2 linked regions of the Cryptosporangium aurantiacum genome follow. The protein of the gene in region 1 interacts with the protein of each later gene in a pairwise test. Links are inferred from orthologs where the notes say so. Each region holds a gene or a part of one and is shown in the gene's direction. Other genes may lie near its edges.

Region 1 (7,306 bases):
GCCGAGCTCGCGGCGTACCGCATCGTCCAGGAGGGACTGACGAACACGGTGAAGCACGCCGCCGCGACGACGGTGACCGTGACGCTCGGCTGGCAGCCGGACGGGCTGCGGGTGGCGGTCCGTGACGACGGCCGGGGCGGGCCACCGGGGACGGGTGGGCAGGGTTTGGTGGGGATCCGGGAGCGTGCCACGGCGTGCGGTGGTACCGCTTCGGCCGGTCCGGTCGAGGGAGGGTTCCTGGTGACGGCGTGGCTGCCGCGATGCTGAGTGACCGAAATGATTAGTATCGTCGTGGCCGACGACCAAGAGTTGGTGCGCAGCGGTTTCACGATGATCCTGGAGGCGCAGCCGGACTTCACCGTGGTCGCCGAGGCCGGTGACGGTCTGGCCGCGGTGGCCGCCGCGTCCGCGCACGACCCGGACGTCGTCCTGCTCGACGTGCGGATGCCGAAGCTGGACGGGCTGGGTGCCGCACGCCGGATCTGCGCCGGGACCAGCGCCAAGGTCATCATGCTGACCACGTTCGACCAGGACGACTACGTCTACGACGCGCTGGCCGCCGGGGCGAGCGGGTTCCTGCTCAAGGACCTGCGCCGGGACGACCTCGTGCACGCGGTGCGGGTGGTCGCCGGCGGTGAGGCGCTGCTCGCCCCGACCGTGACCCGGAGGCTGATCGCCGAGCTGACCCGGGCCAGGGCGCGCGGCCAGGTGGCACCCGGGCGGTTGAGCGCGCTGACGCCGCGCGAGCAGGAGACGCTCGCGCTGCTCGGCCGGGGGTTGTCGAACGCGGAGATCGCGGCCGCGCTGGTGGTCAGCGAGCACACCGTGAAGACGCACGTGAGCAACGTGCTGGCCAAGCTCGGGCTCCGCGACCGGATTCAAGCCGTGATCGCGGCCTACGAGACGGGCCTGATCGTCCCCGGCAGCTGATCGTCCACATATCAAGAAGGGCCGGATCCCTCGGGCGGCGGAGCGCGGAACATCGCTCGGGACGGCGATGCACCGGGCAGGGCCCCCGCCGAGGGTGGAACGCATGAATCGCTACCTCGCCGCCCCACTCCTGCTCCTCGGTTACGGGCTCGTGCGGCTCGTCGACGGCCTCGACGGCAGCCACGGCCCCGGCCCCGCCTGGACGATCGGCCACCTGCTGTTCCTCGCGGCGCTGGTCGGGTTCGGAGCGGTCACGCTCGACCTGCGCCGCCGGATCGGCTCGCTGCCCGCGCTGCTCACCACCGTCGCGGTGGGGCTCGGTCTGCTCGCGTTCGCCAAGGTGGTGATCGTCGACCTGATCGTCGGGTTCGGCGCGGCCGACCGGGCGGAGATGAACCTGCGCTACCGGGACTACGAGACCCCCGCCGACCCCGCGCTCGATTTTGTCGGGATGCTGTTCCCGCTCGGCCTCGTCGTCCTGCTGGCGCTGCTCGCGGTCGCGGGCCGGACCGCGTGGTGGAGCCCGCTGCTCGCGCTGGGCGGTTTCGTCGTGCTGACGATCGAGCTCGACCTCCTGCCGCTCGGGGCGTTGCTCCTGCTCGGCGCCCTGTTCACGGCCTCCAGGCCGAGCACGCCCCGCGTCGAACCCGTTGGCGCGGGTAAGGCAGTCTGAGAGGGCAGCCGAACGGGGAAGGGTTCGATGGCCGACAGCACGCTGGAGTTCGACGGCACCACCAAGCGGTACGGCGATCTCGTCGCCCTCGACGACCTGTCGTTCGACGTCCGGCCGGGGGAGCTGTTCGGGTTCGTCGGCAGCAACGGCGCCGGGAAGACGACCGCGATGCGCATCGCGCTCGGCGTGCTGTCCGCGGACGGCGGTGAGGTGCGCTGGAAGGGCGCGCCGATCACGCTGGAGGCGGCCCGCCGCATCGGGTACATGCCGGAGGAGCGCGGCCTCTACCCGAAGATGACGGTGGCCGACCAGCTGGAGTACCTGGGGCGTCTGCACGGGATGAGCCGGGCCGACGCCCGCGCGGCGACCGCGGAGTGGACCGAGCGGCTCGGGCTCGCCGAGCGTCGCAAGAGCGAGATCGGCGCGCTGAGCCTCGGCAACCAGCAGCGCGTCCAGCTCGCCGCGGCGCTGCTGCACGGGCCCGAGCTGCTGGTGCTCGACGAACCGTTCTCCGGTCTCGACCCGGTGGCGGTCGACGTGATGAGCGGGGTGCTCGCCGAGCGGGCCGCGGAGGGCGTCCCGGTGCTGTTCTCCAGCCATCAGCTCGACCTCGTGCAGCGACTCTGCGACCGGGTCGGGATCATCCGGTCCGGCCGGCTGGTCGCCTGCGACTCGGTGGACGCACTGCGCAGCACCGAGCGCCAGCTCACGGTCGACGTCGGCGCCCCGTGGGAACCCGCGCTGCCCGGCGTCCGGATCGTTCGTACCGACGGAACCCGGCACGTGCTCGAGCTGGACGACGACGTCGACGACCAGGACGTGCTGCGCTCGGCGCTGGCCGCCGGGCCGGTCGCGGAGTTCCGTCCGTATCGCCCGACGCTCACCGAGCTGTACCGCACGGTCGTCACCGACGGGGAGACCACTCGATGAACACCTCGTCGATCGTCTGGCTGGTCGCGTCGCGGGAGCTGCGGACGCGCCTGAGGGCGAAGTCGTTCGTCATCGGGACACTCGGACTGCTGGCGGCGATCACCGGGTACCTCGTGCTCAGCGCGTGGCTCGCCAGTTCGTCCGGGCCGGTGATCGGGCTCTCCGGCCCGATCAGCCAGCTGCGCCCGGCCATCGAGGCCGTCGCCGAGAGCCTCGACGAGGACATCGAGGTCCGGATCGTCGGCAACGTGGACGACGCCCGCCGCGAGGTGCGGGACGGCGACCTGGACGTGTTGCTCATCGGCTCGGCGCCCGCCCCGGTCGCGGTGGTGGACGAGGAACTGGACGACAGCGTCCGCGGCATCCTCACCGCGGTCCTGCAGCAGCAGGCGCTCGAACGCGCGCTGGAACGGGCCGGTGCCGATCCGGCGGCGGTGCAGCAGGCGGTCGCCGGGGCCGGGGTCCGGGTCGACGCGCTGTCCGAACGCGACCCGCTGGAGGGCGAGCGGCTCGTGCTCGCCGCGGTCGCGATGACGCTGCTCTACATCGCGCTGATCACCTACGGCAGCGGCGTGGCGCAGGGCGTCGTCGAGGAGAAGACCAGCCGCGTCGTGGAGTTGCTGCTGGCCACGGTCCGCCCGTGGCAGCTGCTGATGGGCAAGATCCTGGGCATCGGGCTGGTAGGGCTGGTCCAACTCGTGATCCTCGGCGGCGTCGGGTTGATCGGGGCGACGCTCGCGGGGCAGCTCACGTTGCCGGCCGCCGGCGTCGGGACGTTCGTCTCGCTGCTCGGCTGGTACCTGCTCGGGTTCTTCCTGTTCGCGTCGCTGTTCGCGGCCGCCGGTGCGCTGGTGTCGCGGTTCGAGGACATGCAGAGCGTCATCTCGCCGCTGATCATGCTGCTGGCGATCGTGTTCGTCGTCGGGTTGAACCTGCTGATCCGGGATCCGCGCAGCGAGCTCGTCGAGGTGCTGTCGCTGATCCCGCCGTTCACGACGATCCTGATGCCCGCCCGAGGGGCGCTGGGCGTGGCCCCGGCCTGGCAGATCATGCTCGCGGTCGTCCTGACGCTGGTCGCGCTCGCGGTCACCGTGCGGCTCGCGGGCGCGGTGTACCAGCGCGGCGTGCTGCACACCGGCTCGCGGCTCTCGCTCCGCGCCGCCCTCCGCGGCCCGGACCGGCCGAAGTCCTCGAACCGGGCATGAGCCGCGCGCCGCGGGATCGCGCGGTCGGTGCGCTGGTCGGGCTGGCACTCGGTGACGCGCTCGGGATGCCGACCCAGAACCTGCCCCGCGACGTCGTCCGCGACCGCTACGGCGACGTGCTGGACAACCTCCACCCGGGCCCGGACGACAACCAGATCAGCCGCGGCCTGCCCGCCGGCCGGGTCACCGACGACACCGACCAGGCGGTTCTCCTCGGCGAACTGTTCGTCGCCGGGAACGGTCGGGTCGATCCGGTCGCGTTCGCCGACCGCCTCCTGCGGTGGGCGGAACACCAGGAAGCGATCGGGTCCGCGGACCTGCTCGGCCCGTCGACCCGCCGGGCACTGACGCTGCTCGGCGAGGGCGTCCCGCCGGAGGAGACCGGGCGGTGGGGCGACACCAACGGTGCCGCGATGCGCATCGCGCCGATCGGCGTCGGCGTTCCGGTCGATCCGCTGCCCCGCCTGGTCGACGCCGTCGCGCAGGCGAGCGGCGTCACCCACTCCACCGGCGTCGCGATCGCCGGTGCCGCGGCGGTCGCGGCCGCGGTCAGCGCGGGCATCGACGGGAGTCCGCTGGACAACTCGCTCCGGCTCGCCGTCGACGCCGCCCGCCTCGGCGCCGCCCGCGGCTCCTACGTGCCCGGCGCCGACGTCGCGGCCCGCATCACCTGGGCGTTGGAGCTGGTCGGCGGGCGGCCCCCGGCCGAAGCGCTGGACCTGATCTATCGCCTGGTCGGCACCGGCCTGGCGACCCAGGAGGCGGTGCCTGCCGCGCTGGCCGTCGCCGCGCTGTTCCCCGACGACCTCTGGGACGCCTGCCGCCACGCCGCGAGCCTCGGCGGCGACTGCGACACGGTGGCGGCGATGACCGGCGCGGTCGTCGGCGCACACACCGGCGCCGGCGGCGTGCCGCACACCGCACGCGAGCGGCTGCGCGCAGCCAACCCCTCCCTGGAGCTGACCACGCTCGCCGATCAACTACTGGCGCTGCGCTAATCGGGGTATGAACCTCGCATGTCGGACATCCATGAGGGGCTGCGGTGCCGATCGGTCGGCACCGCGCGGCCCGGCGTCCCGCAGATCGTGATGGTGCAGGGTCTCGCGGTGGCCGACTACCTGCTGCCCGGCCTGGCCGGCTTTGCCGGCTGGACCCGCGCCCACCTGCTGGAACTGCCCGATCGCCTGCTCTCGGTGCCGGGCTACGCCCGGTCGGTCGCCGAGTGGCTGGACGCCAGGCAGCTCGGCCCCGTCGTCCTCGGCGGGCATTCCAGCGGGACGCAGATCGCCGCGGCCGCCGCGGTCGGGCGCACCGACGTCGTGCTCGTGCTCCTGGTCAGCCCGATCGTCGACCCGGCCGCGCGCAGCGTGCTCCGGCTCGGGGCGCGCTGGCTGAGCGACGGCAGGCAGGAAAAGCCCGGGCTGATCTCCTGGCAGTGGCCCGAGTGGCGGGAGGCCGGACCGCGCCGGATCGTCCACTTGATCCGGACGCACCTGCGGTACCGCATCGAGGAGCCGCTCGCCCGGCTCGAGACACCCGCGCTCGTCCTCCGGGGCAGCGAAGACCGGCTCGGCACGCCGGACTGGTGCCGCCGGCTCGCGGCACTGACCCCGGGCGGGCGGTACGTCGAGGTACCCGGTGCGCACTCGTTCTTCTGGGACGATCCGCACGCGTGGTCGGATCCGGTACGGCAGGCGGCGCTGGCCGCGCCACACTGACGGTCGTGCAGCTCTCCGAGACCGAGGCCCGTCGCCGGCTGACCGACGCGCGGGTGGTGCACCTCGCTACGGCGGACGCCGCCGGGGTGCCCCATCTCGTCCCGGCGACGTTCGCGCTGCACGCCGACACCGTCGTGATCGCCGTCGACGCCAAACCCAAGCGCCACCAGCGCCTCAAACGGCTGGACAACCTCGCCGCGAACCCGCGGGCGTGTGTGCTGGCCGACCGGTACGACGACGACTGGACGCAGCTGTGGTGGGTCCGCGCGGACGGCGTCGCCCGGATCCTCACCGGGCCGGACGAAACCCGCGAGCCGATCGACCGGCTGGCCGCGAAGTACCCGCAGTACCGATCGCAACGGCCGGCCGGCCCGGTGATCGCGCTGCGGGTGACCCGCTGGATCGGCTGGGCGTACCGGTAGCGGACCGGTCAGCGGCGGACCAGCGCGGAGAAGAAGCCGTCCTCCGCGTTCTGGAACGGGGTGTCGGCGACCAGGTACGTCCACGTCGACGTCGGCCGCCGGAGCCCCGCGTCGGCGAGGTCGATGCCGTCCGGGGTGAGCTCCGCGGTCGTCAGCGTCTCGCCGGCGGCGTCCCGGATGTGCCGCCGCAGCGCGCGGAACGCGTCGACGGCGACCGCGTTGAACTCGTCCACCGGCGTCTCCCGCGCGAGGATCCGCAGGTGGATGCCCTCCCGCGCGGAGGCGAGCGAGGCCAGGTGCTCGGCCCAGGCCTCGTCGAGGTGGAACAGCAGTGTGGCGACCGCGGCCGCACGGGCGGCGTCGATCCCGTCCTCGGCCTCCTGCTTGTCCAAGCGGGTGCGGGCGTCCGGCGTCAGCCACTCCGCGAGGTCGTAGTGATCCTCGGCGGCGAGGATCTCCGCGCGCCACGCGAGCGTGGCCGCCCGCTGGTTCTCGACGATCTCGTTGTACCGGACGGTCTTGCGGTGGATCTGGTCCAGCTTCCCGGCGGCGACCCGCTGGGCGTGCTCGACGTGCCGCAGCAACGCACGGTCGAGGATCCGGCCGTCGGCGTTCAGCTTCCGCAGCGCCGGCCGATCCGGGGCGTGTTCGAGGACGACCTCGTCCTCGAGGCTGGTGAAGAACACCGACCGGCCGGGGTCGCCCTGGCGTCCGGAGCGACCGCGGAGCTGCCGGTCGAGGCGCGCGGAGTCGTATCGGCCGATGCCGACGACGCAGAGCCCGCCGAGCTCCCGCACCTCGTCGGCCAGCTCCGGCTGGGTGTCGGCCGCGGTTCCCCCGAGCCGGATGTCGACGCCACGCCCGGCCATCTGCGTCGACAGCGTCACCGCGCCGCGGCGGCCCGCCTCGGCGATGATCTCCGCCTCCTCGTCGTCGTTGCGGGCGTTGAGCACGACGTGGTCGATGCCGGCGGCGTCCAGCCGGGTGCTCCACGCCTCCGACGTGGCGACGTCGCGGGTGCCGATCAGCAGCGGCTGACCGGTGCCGTGCACCTCGGTGAGGAACTCCAGCAGCGCCTCGTCGCGGTACTCGGCGTCGGCGTACAGCCGGTCGTCCTCGTCGACCCGGATCAGCGGCGTCGCCGGGGGCACGACGCCGATCCGCAGGTCGTAGAACTCGGCCATCTGCCCGGCGGCCTCGCGGGCGCTGCCGCTCATGCCGGTGACCGTGGGGTAGCCGGTCACCAGCGCCCGGATCAGGATCTGGTCGCGGACCTCACCGGCGGGGGAGACGTCGAGGTCCTCTTTGACCTCCACCGCGGTCTGCAGCCCGTCCGGCCAGCGCTGCCGGTCGACGGTGCGGCCGCGGGAGGCGCTGATGATCTCGACACGGCCGTCGCGGACCAGGTAGTCGACGTCGCGCTCGACC
Region 2 (7,932 bases), on another replicon or contig:
CACCGTCTACCACTACGACCGCCGCGGACGTGGGGACAGCGGCCACGGCGCCACCCGGTACTCGCCGGAGCGGGAGATCGAGGACATCGCCGCGCTGATCGTGCACGCCGGTGGCCATGCGGCGCTCTACGGCATGTCGTCCGGGGCGGCGCTGGCCCTGGATGCGGCGGCCAGGCGTCCGGCGGTCACCCGCGTCGCGGTGTACGAGGCCCCGTTCATCGTCGACGCAAGCGCACCACCGCACTCCGACGATCTCCAACCCCGGCTGGAGCGCCTGGTGATGACCGACCAGCGCGACGGCGCCGTCGAGCTGTTCCTCACCGAAGCGGTCGGGGTGCCGCGGGACGTCGTCGCCGGGATGCAGCGCTCGCCGGGCTGGGCCGCGATGGAGGCGGTCGCGCACACGCTCGCGTACGACATCGCGCTGCTGGAGGGCACCACCACGGGCGAGCCGCTCTCACCGCAGCGCTGGGCGGCGGTGACGGTCCCGGTGCTGGTGATCGACGGCGGGGCGAGCCCGCCGTCGATGGCGAGCGCCGCGGACGCGCTGGCCGGCGTCCTGCTCGACGCCCAGCGCCGGACGTTGCCGAGGCAGACGCACGACGTCGACCCGGCCGTGCTCGCCCCGGTGCTGCGGGAGTTCTATCGCTAACTATTGCAGGCAATAAAGATTTGCAGCCCCTGCAAGATTCGCCTAGCGTGGGGCGCGTGAACCCAGGGCTGCGTCTGCGGAAGAAGCAGCAGACCCGCGCGGCGCTCGCCGACGCGGCGCTCCGGCTGGTCGCCGAGCGGGGCCTCGACCACGTCACGGTCGAGGAGATCAGCGCTGCGGCCGACGTCTCGGCCCGCACGTTCTTCAACTACTTCGCGACGAAGGACGACGCGGTCTTCGGCACGATGCTCGAGGGCAGCGACCGGATCCGGGAGGCGCTCGTCGCGGCGCCGCCCGACCGGCCGCTCTGGGACGCGCTCTGGACGGCGTACCGCGACGAGGCGGAGGACCTGCAGGCCGACGCCGAGCGGCTGCGGCTCCGGATGACCGTCTGTAGCCAGAACCCCTCGATGCTGGCCCGGCTGGTCGAGGTCGGCGCCGCGGCGGAGCTGGCGCTGGCCGAGGCGATCGCCGCGCGGCTCGGCGTCGAACCCGGTAGCGACGGAACGCCGCTACTGATCGCCGTCACCGCCGGGGGAGCGCTCCGCGTCGCGATGATGCGCTGGGCCACCGGGAGCGGCGACCGTCTTCTCACCGAACTCGTCGACGAGGCGTTCGAGGCCCTCGCCGCCGGCTTCGCGGGGCGCTGACCCCGCCCCACCCCAACCTGGACGAGAGAGAACACACGCGTGACCGCACCCGATTTAGCCACGCCCGCACCCACGCCTGATCAGTCCGAACGCATGTCCCGGCGGGAGATCCTCCAGGCGCTGTCCGGCCTGATGATGGGCCTGTTCGTCTCGATCCTGGCGTCGACGATCGTCTCCAACGCGCTGCCGAGGATCATCGCCGACCTGAACGGCAGCCAGTCGGTCTACACCTGGATCGTCACCACCGAGTTGCTCGCGATGACCGCGACCGTGCCGCTCTGGGGAAAGCTCGCCGACCTCTACAGCAAGAAGCTGCTCATGCAGCTCTCGCTGGTGATGTTCGTGATCGGCTCGCTGGTCGCGGGGCTGACGCCCAACGTCGAGCTGCTGATCTTCAGCCGCGTGATCCAGGGCATCGGCGCCGGTGGTGTCACCGCGCTCGCGCTGATCGTGATGGCCGCGATGATCCCGCCGCGGGAGCTCGGCCGGTACTCCGGCATCTTCGGTGCGGTGTTCGGTGTCGGGACGATTGCCGGCCCGCTGATCGGTGGCGTGCTCGTCGACACGTCCTGGCTCGGCTGGCGCTGGTGCTTCCTGATCGGCGTCCCGTTCACGCTGGTCGCGATCCTGCTGCTGCAGCGGACGCTGGACCTGCCGGTCGTGAAGAAGGCCGTGAAGATCGACTACCTCGGGGCGTTCCTGATCACCGCCGGTGTCTCGACGCTGCTGATCTGGTCGACGCTGGCCGGGGACAAGTTCGACTGGGCGTCCGCGTGGACGGCGGGCCTGGTCGGGCTCGCGGTCGTCCTGCTGGCGCTGTTCGTGCTGGTCGAGTCCCGGGCGGCCGAGCCGATCATCCCGCTGGGGATCTTCCGCAACCGTACGGTCTCGCTGACGACGCTCGCGAGCGCGCTGGTCGGTGTCGCGATGTTCGGCGGCACCGTGTTCCTCTCCCAGTACTTCCAGATCTCGCTGGGCAAGTCGCCGACCGTCGCCGGCCTGATGAGCCTGCCGCTGATCTTCGGACTGCTCGGGTCGTCGACCGTCGCCGGTGCCCTGATCACCAAGTACGGGAAGTGGAAGATCTACCTGGTCGCCGGTGGCGTCGTGATGGTGATCGGGATGGCGCTGCTGGGCACGATCAGCGCGGACACCAGCGTCCTGATCCTGTCGCTGTACATGTTCGTGCTCGGCGTCGGCGTCGGCCTGCTCATGCAGAACCTCGTCCTGGCCGCACAGAACGACGTTCCGGCCCGTGACCTGGGTGCCACCACGTCCGTGTTGACGTTCTTCCGCAGCCTCGGCGGCGCGATCGGCGTCAGCGCCCTCGGCGCGGTGCTCGCCAACCGGGTGAGCACGCTGAGCGCGGAGAAGCTCGGCCCGGCGGCGTCCGGCGGCGACGGGGCCGCCGAGGTTCCCGACCTCTCCACGCTGCCGCCCGCGGTGCTGAAGGTGATCCAGGACGTCTACGGCGAGGCCACCGCCGACATCTTCCTCGTCGGCGCGCCGATCGCGGCGTTGGCGCTGTTCGCCGTAGTGTTCGTTAAGGAGAAGTCGCTGGCCACGCTCAGCGGCGACGAGCGCCTCGCGCGGGAGCAAGCCGGCGTGGGTGCGGGGCACTGACCCGCTGACCCACAGTCTGTGGCTCGGCTGAGGAACGCTGCGCCCGCATCCGCGGGTTGTGGCTGACTACCGGTCGGATCCCATCGGCGTCCATTGCCGGACGCGGCGGGATCCGATACCCGGAGCAAGGCCCCGGCGTGTCCGGGATCCATCACCCTCGTGTGCCGATCGGAGAGCACCGACATGTCCTTCCTGGCCAGGTTCAGCCTCGCCAACCGGGCGCTGATCGCGTTGATCACGATCGCGGTCACCGCGTTCGGGCTGATCGCGATCCCGTCGCTGAAGCAGCAGCTACTGCCATCCCTGGAGATCCCCGCGGCGTTCATCACCGCGCAGTACTCCGGCGCCTCGCCGGACGTCGTGGAGAGCCAGGTCACCGAGCCGATCGAGGAGGCCGTCCGCGGCGTCGCCGGCGTTACCGGGACCACGTCGAGCTCGCTGGAGGGCTTCGCGACCGTTCAGGTGGAGCTGGAATACGGCACCGACCTCGGGGCGACCGTCAACAAGCTCCAGCAGGCGCTCGACCGGGCTCAGCTACCCGCGGACGTCGACCCGTCGATCCTGTCCGGCGGCACCGACGACTTCCTCCCCGCGGTCGCGCTCTCGGCGTCCGGCGGGGACACCGCCGCGCTGGCGCAGAAGCTGCAGAAGACCGTCCTGCCGGAGCTGAACAGCATCGAGGGGGTCCGCGAGGCCACGCTCACCGGCGCGCCGGACAAGACCGTCGTCATCCGCCCCGACCTGGCGAAGCTCAGCGCCGCCGGCCTGAGCCCGCAGTCGATCAGCACCGCGATCAGCAGCGGTGGGACGGCCGTTCCGGCCGGCCAGGTCGCCGACGGCACCCAGGCCCTGACCGTGCAGGTCGGCGGCGGGTACACGTCGCTCGACGACCTGAAGAACCTGTACCTGACGCCGAGCTCGGGCGACACGACGCCGGTCAAGCTCGGTGACGTCGCCGGCGTGGAGTCGGTGCAGACGCCTGCCACGTCGGTGACCCGAACCAACGGCAAGGACAGCCTCGGTATCAGCGTGACGATGACGCCGGACGGCAACGCCGTCGACATCTCGCACGCGATCAGCGACAAGCTCGACGAGTGGACCGAGGAGCTCGGCGAGGGCGCCGAGCTGACGATCGTCTTCGACCAGGCACCGTTCATCGAGAAGTCGATCAGCAGCCTGGCCACCGAGGGTGGTCTCGGCCTGGTGATGGCCGTGATCGTCATCCTGGTGTTCCTGCTCTCGGTGCGGTCGACGCTGGTCACCGCCGTGTCGATCCCGCTGTCGGTGCTGATCGCGCTGATCGTGATGTGGGCCGACGGCCTCTCGCTCAACGTCTTGACGCTCGGCGCGCTGACGATCGCGATCGGCCGGGTGGTCGACGACTCGATCGTCGTCCTGGAGAACATCAAGCGGCATCTCGGGTACGGCGAGGAGAAGATCACCGCGATCTTCAACGGCGTCCGCGAGGTGGCCGGCGCGGTCACCGCCTCGACGCTCACCACGGTCGCGGTGTTCGCCCCGATCGCGCTGGTCGGCGGGCTGGTCGGCGAGCTGTTCCGGCCGTTCGCGATCACCGTGACGGTCGCGCTGCTGGCCTCGCTCGTCGTCGCGCTGACGATCGTCCCCGTGCTGGCGTACTGGTTCTTGCGGCAGCCGAAGAACGTTGAAGACGCCGAGGAGATCCGCAGGATCGCCGAGGAGAAGGAGCGGAAGAGCTTCCTGCAGCGGGTCTACGTCCCGGTCATCGGGTTCGCGGTCCGGCGTCGGTGGACGACGATCGCGATCGCGATCGTCATCCTGATCGCGACGCTCGGCATGGTGCCGTTCCTGAAGACGAACTTCCTCGACCAGTCGGGGCAGAACACGCTCAGCCTGACCCAGACGATGCCGGTGGGCAGCAGCCTGGCCACCACCGACGCGGCGGCGAAGAAGGTCGAGGCGGTCCTCGCCGAGTTCCGCGAGGACGGTGACCTGGAGTCCTACCAGGTGACGATCGGCGGCGGCGTGTTCGGGCTCGGCGGCAACAGCAACTCCGCCACCTACCAGCTCACGGTGAACGAGGACGAGGACACCGCCGAGGTCCAGGAGGCGCTCGAGAAGAAGCTGGACGCGCTGTCGGACGCCGGGGAGATCGAGGTCGGCGCCGCGCAATCCGGGGTCAGCGGCACCGAGCAGCAGGTGATCGTCCAGGCTCCGGACGAGGCGACGCTGCGCACCGCGACCGACGCCGTCACGAAGGCGATGGACTCCGTCGACGGGCTGGACGACGTCAGCAGCGACCTCGCGGAGAGCACGCCGCGGGTCGAGGTGTCGCTGAAGGACGAGGTCGCCGCGCAGTACGGGCTGACCGAGGGCACGCTCGGGCAGATCGTCGCGGCGGCGTTCCGCGGCGCTCCGGCCGGTCAGATCGTGCTCGACGGCGTCGAGCAGCCGATCACGGTGCTCGCCGCGACGCCGCCGGCCACGGTGGACGCGGTGAAGGCGCTGACGGTCCCCACCCCGACCGGCGTGGTGCCGCTGAGCCAGGTCGCGGACGTGAAGACCGAGCCGGGCCCGGTGGAGATCACCCGGATCGACGGTGCCCGCAGCGCGACGGTCAGCGGGACGCCCAGTGGCGACAACCTCGGGACGATCACCGCGGACCTGCAGAAGAAGCTGGACGCGCTGGACCTGCCCGCCGGGGCGAGCTTCTCGCTCGGCGGCGCGTCGGAGGACCAGGCCGAGGCATTCCAGCAGCTCGGGCTCGCGGTGCTGGCCGCGATCGCGATCGTCTTCATCGTCATGGTGGCGACGTTCCGCAGCCTGATCCAGCCGCTGATCCTGCTGGTGTCGATCCCGTTCGCGGCGACCGGCGCGCTGCTCCTGCTGCTGGTCAGCGGCACCGCGCTCGGCGTACCGGCGCTGATCGGCATGCTGATGCTCGTCGGCATCGTGGTCACGAACGCGATCGTCCTGATGGACCTGGTCAACCAGTACCGGCGCGACGGCATGCCGGTCGTGCAGGCCGTGGTCGAAGGCGGACGGCACCGTCTGCGTCCGATCCTGATGACCGCGGCGGCGACGATCTTCGCGCTGATCCCGATGGCGCTCGGGCTCACCGGCGAGGGCGGGTTCATCTCGCAGCCGCTGGCCGTCGTCGTCATCGGTGGTCTGATCAGCTCGACGCTGCTGACGCTGGTGCTCGTGCCCGCGCTCTACACGCTGGTCGAGGGTCGCAAGGACCGGAAGGCCGAGAAGCGCCGCCGCAAGGCGGAGGCCGCGGCCACACCGGAGCCGGAGCCGGCGATCTCCTAACTAGACGGGTTCCTACCAACTACGGACATGTCCGTAGTTGGTAGGGTCCCGGCATGGCCGCCCCCGGGACCGTGGCGCCGGATCTCGTCGTCCGTGACGAGGAGCAACCGGCCCGGCGCCTGACGGGGCGGCTCGGCCTGGCGGTATCGATCGCGGCCGCCCTCATCGTGGTGTTCGCGGTCTACCAGGCACTCCGGCCACTGGCGCAGGGCGGCCAGTTCTACCTGATCCTGTTCCTCGCGGCCGTGCTGCCGCTGGTGTTCCTCTGCTACCGGGCGCGCCCCGGTGCCGACGCGACCCGACCGTCCGTGGTGGACTGGGTGCTGGCAGCGGTTGCGCTGATCGTCGCCGCGTATCCGGTGCTCGTCGGCTACAACGCGTTCCTCGACCGGCAGGGCCTGCTCGACCCGGCCGACGTCGTCGCCGGAGGCATCCTGCTCGTGCTGCTGCTCGAGGCCTGCCGCCGGACGACCGGCTGGGTGTTGCCCGTCGTCTGCCTGCTCGCGCTCGCGTACTGCTACTACGGCGGATACCTGCCGCAGTCGTGGTCGATCGCGCACGCCGGTCTGGACGTCGATCAGATCATCGACGCGCTCTACAACTCCGGCAGCGGTTTCTACGGCACCCCGCTGGACGTCGCCGCGACCTACATCGTGCTGTTCACGCTCTACGGCGCGGTGCTCAGCCACTCGGGGGCCGGGCAGTTCTTCGTGGACCTCTCGGTGGCCGCGTTTCGCCGGTCGCGTGGTGCGGCCGGCCGAACCGCTGTGGCCGCCGGGTTCCTGCTCGGCACGGTGTCCGGGAGCGGGACCGCCACCGCGGTGAGCGTCGGCGCGGTCACCTGGCCGATCCTGCGCCGGGCCGGGTACCCGGCCACGAACGCCGGCGGCATGCTCGCCGCTGCCGGTGTGGGCGCGATCCTCTCCCCGCCGACGCTCGGCGCGGCGGCGTTCATCATCGCCGAGTACCTCGACGTCTCGTATCTGCAGGTGCTGGGCTGGGCCACGGTGCCGACGATCCTCTACTACCTCGGCATCCTGCTCGCGGTGGAGATCGACGCCCGCCGGTTCGGGGTCCGCCCGGTGGAGGTCGAGGCCCGGTCGCCGTGGCGCCTGCTGGCCCGGTTCGGCTACCACTTCTCGTCGCTGCTCGTCGTCCTACTGCTGTTGTTCTTGGGCCGGCCGGTGACCGAGGCCGTGCTGATCGCGACCGCGGTCGCGTTCGCGCTCTCGTTCCTCGACCGGTCGGCCAGGCTGACGCCCCGGCGGCTGTTCGCCGCGCTCGCCGAAGGCGGGCTGGGCGTGCTCACGGTGACCGTGGTCTGTGCCTCCGCCGGGATCATCACCGCGACGATGACGAAGACCGGCCTGGCGGCGCAGACCGCGTCGCTGCTCGTGGACGGCGCGCGGGCGATCGTCGACGATCCGGTGGCGACGCTCGCGCTCACCGCGGTGCTGGCGGCGGTCGCGCTTCTGCTGCTCGGGCTGGCGGTCCCGGTGACCGCGTCGTTCATCATCGGCTGGGTCGTGATCGGACCGGCGCTGCTGGAACTGGGCGTCCCCGCCGCGGCGGCGGCGATGTTCGTCTTCTACTACTCGGTGCTCTCCGAGGTGACGCCGCCGACTGCGCTGGCGGCGGTCGGCGCGACCGCGGTGACCGGCGGGGCGGCGATCCCGACGATGTGGCAGGCGCTGAAGTACGCGCTGCCCGCGT

Evidence for each region.
Region 2: the proteins of BUB75_RS23470 (region 1) and BUB75_RS04290 interact in binary tests that used the Bacillus subtilis proteins (3 or more experiments, as listed by UniProt). The link is inferred for Cryptosporangium aurantiacum from one-to-one orthologs.

Annotation. Positions count from the first base shown.
Region 1 is NZ_FRCS01000007.1:128,821-136,126, forward strand. The notes cover bases 1,635-4,633. They hold BUB75_RS23470 (ABC transporter permease), read left to right. Parts: upstream 1,635-2,529; coding sequence 2,530-3,738; downstream 3,739-4,633. Other genes in these bases: BUB75_RS23465 (ABC transporter ATP-binding protein), read left to right, coding at 1,635-2,533; BUB75_RS23475 (ADP-ribosylglycohydrolase family protein), read left to right, coding at 3,735-4,633. Outside these bases: BUB75_RS23450 (sensor histidine kinase), read left to right, coding at 1-267; BUB75_RS23455 (response regulator), read left to right, coding at 277-930; BUB75_RS23460 (hypothetical protein), read left to right, coding at 1,034-1,603; more of BUB75_RS23465, read left to right, coding at 1,631-1,634; more of BUB75_RS23475, read left to right, coding at 4,634-4,736; BUB75_RS23480 (alpha/beta fold hydrolase), read left to right, coding at 4,755-5,456; BUB75_RS23485 (TIGR03668 family PPOX class F420-dependent oxidoreductase), read left to right, coding at 5,462-5,878; accessory Sec system translocase SecA2, read right to left, coding at 5,887-7,306.
Region 2 is NZ_FRCS01000001.1:984,071-992,002, forward strand. Bases 2,795-6,419 are described here. They hold BUB75_RS04290 (efflux RND transporter permease subunit), read left to right. Parts: upstream 2,795-3,108; coding sequence 3,109-6,219; downstream 6,220-6,419. Other genes in these bases: BUB75_RS04285 (MDR family MFS transporter), read left to right, coding at 2,795-2,925; BUB75_RS04295 (TRAP transporter permease), read left to right, coding at 6,273-6,419. In the rest of the region: BUB75_RS04275 (alpha/beta fold hydrolase), read left to right, coding at 1-652; BUB75_RS04280 (TetR/AcrR family transcriptional regulator), read left to right, coding at 709-1,302; more of BUB75_RS04285, read left to right, coding at 1,396-2,794; more of BUB75_RS04295, read left to right, coding at 6,420-7,932. UniProt on the Bacillus subtilis protein: Required for self-resistance to surfactin, an antimicrobial lipopeptide surfactant produced by B.subtilis. Also required for swarming motility.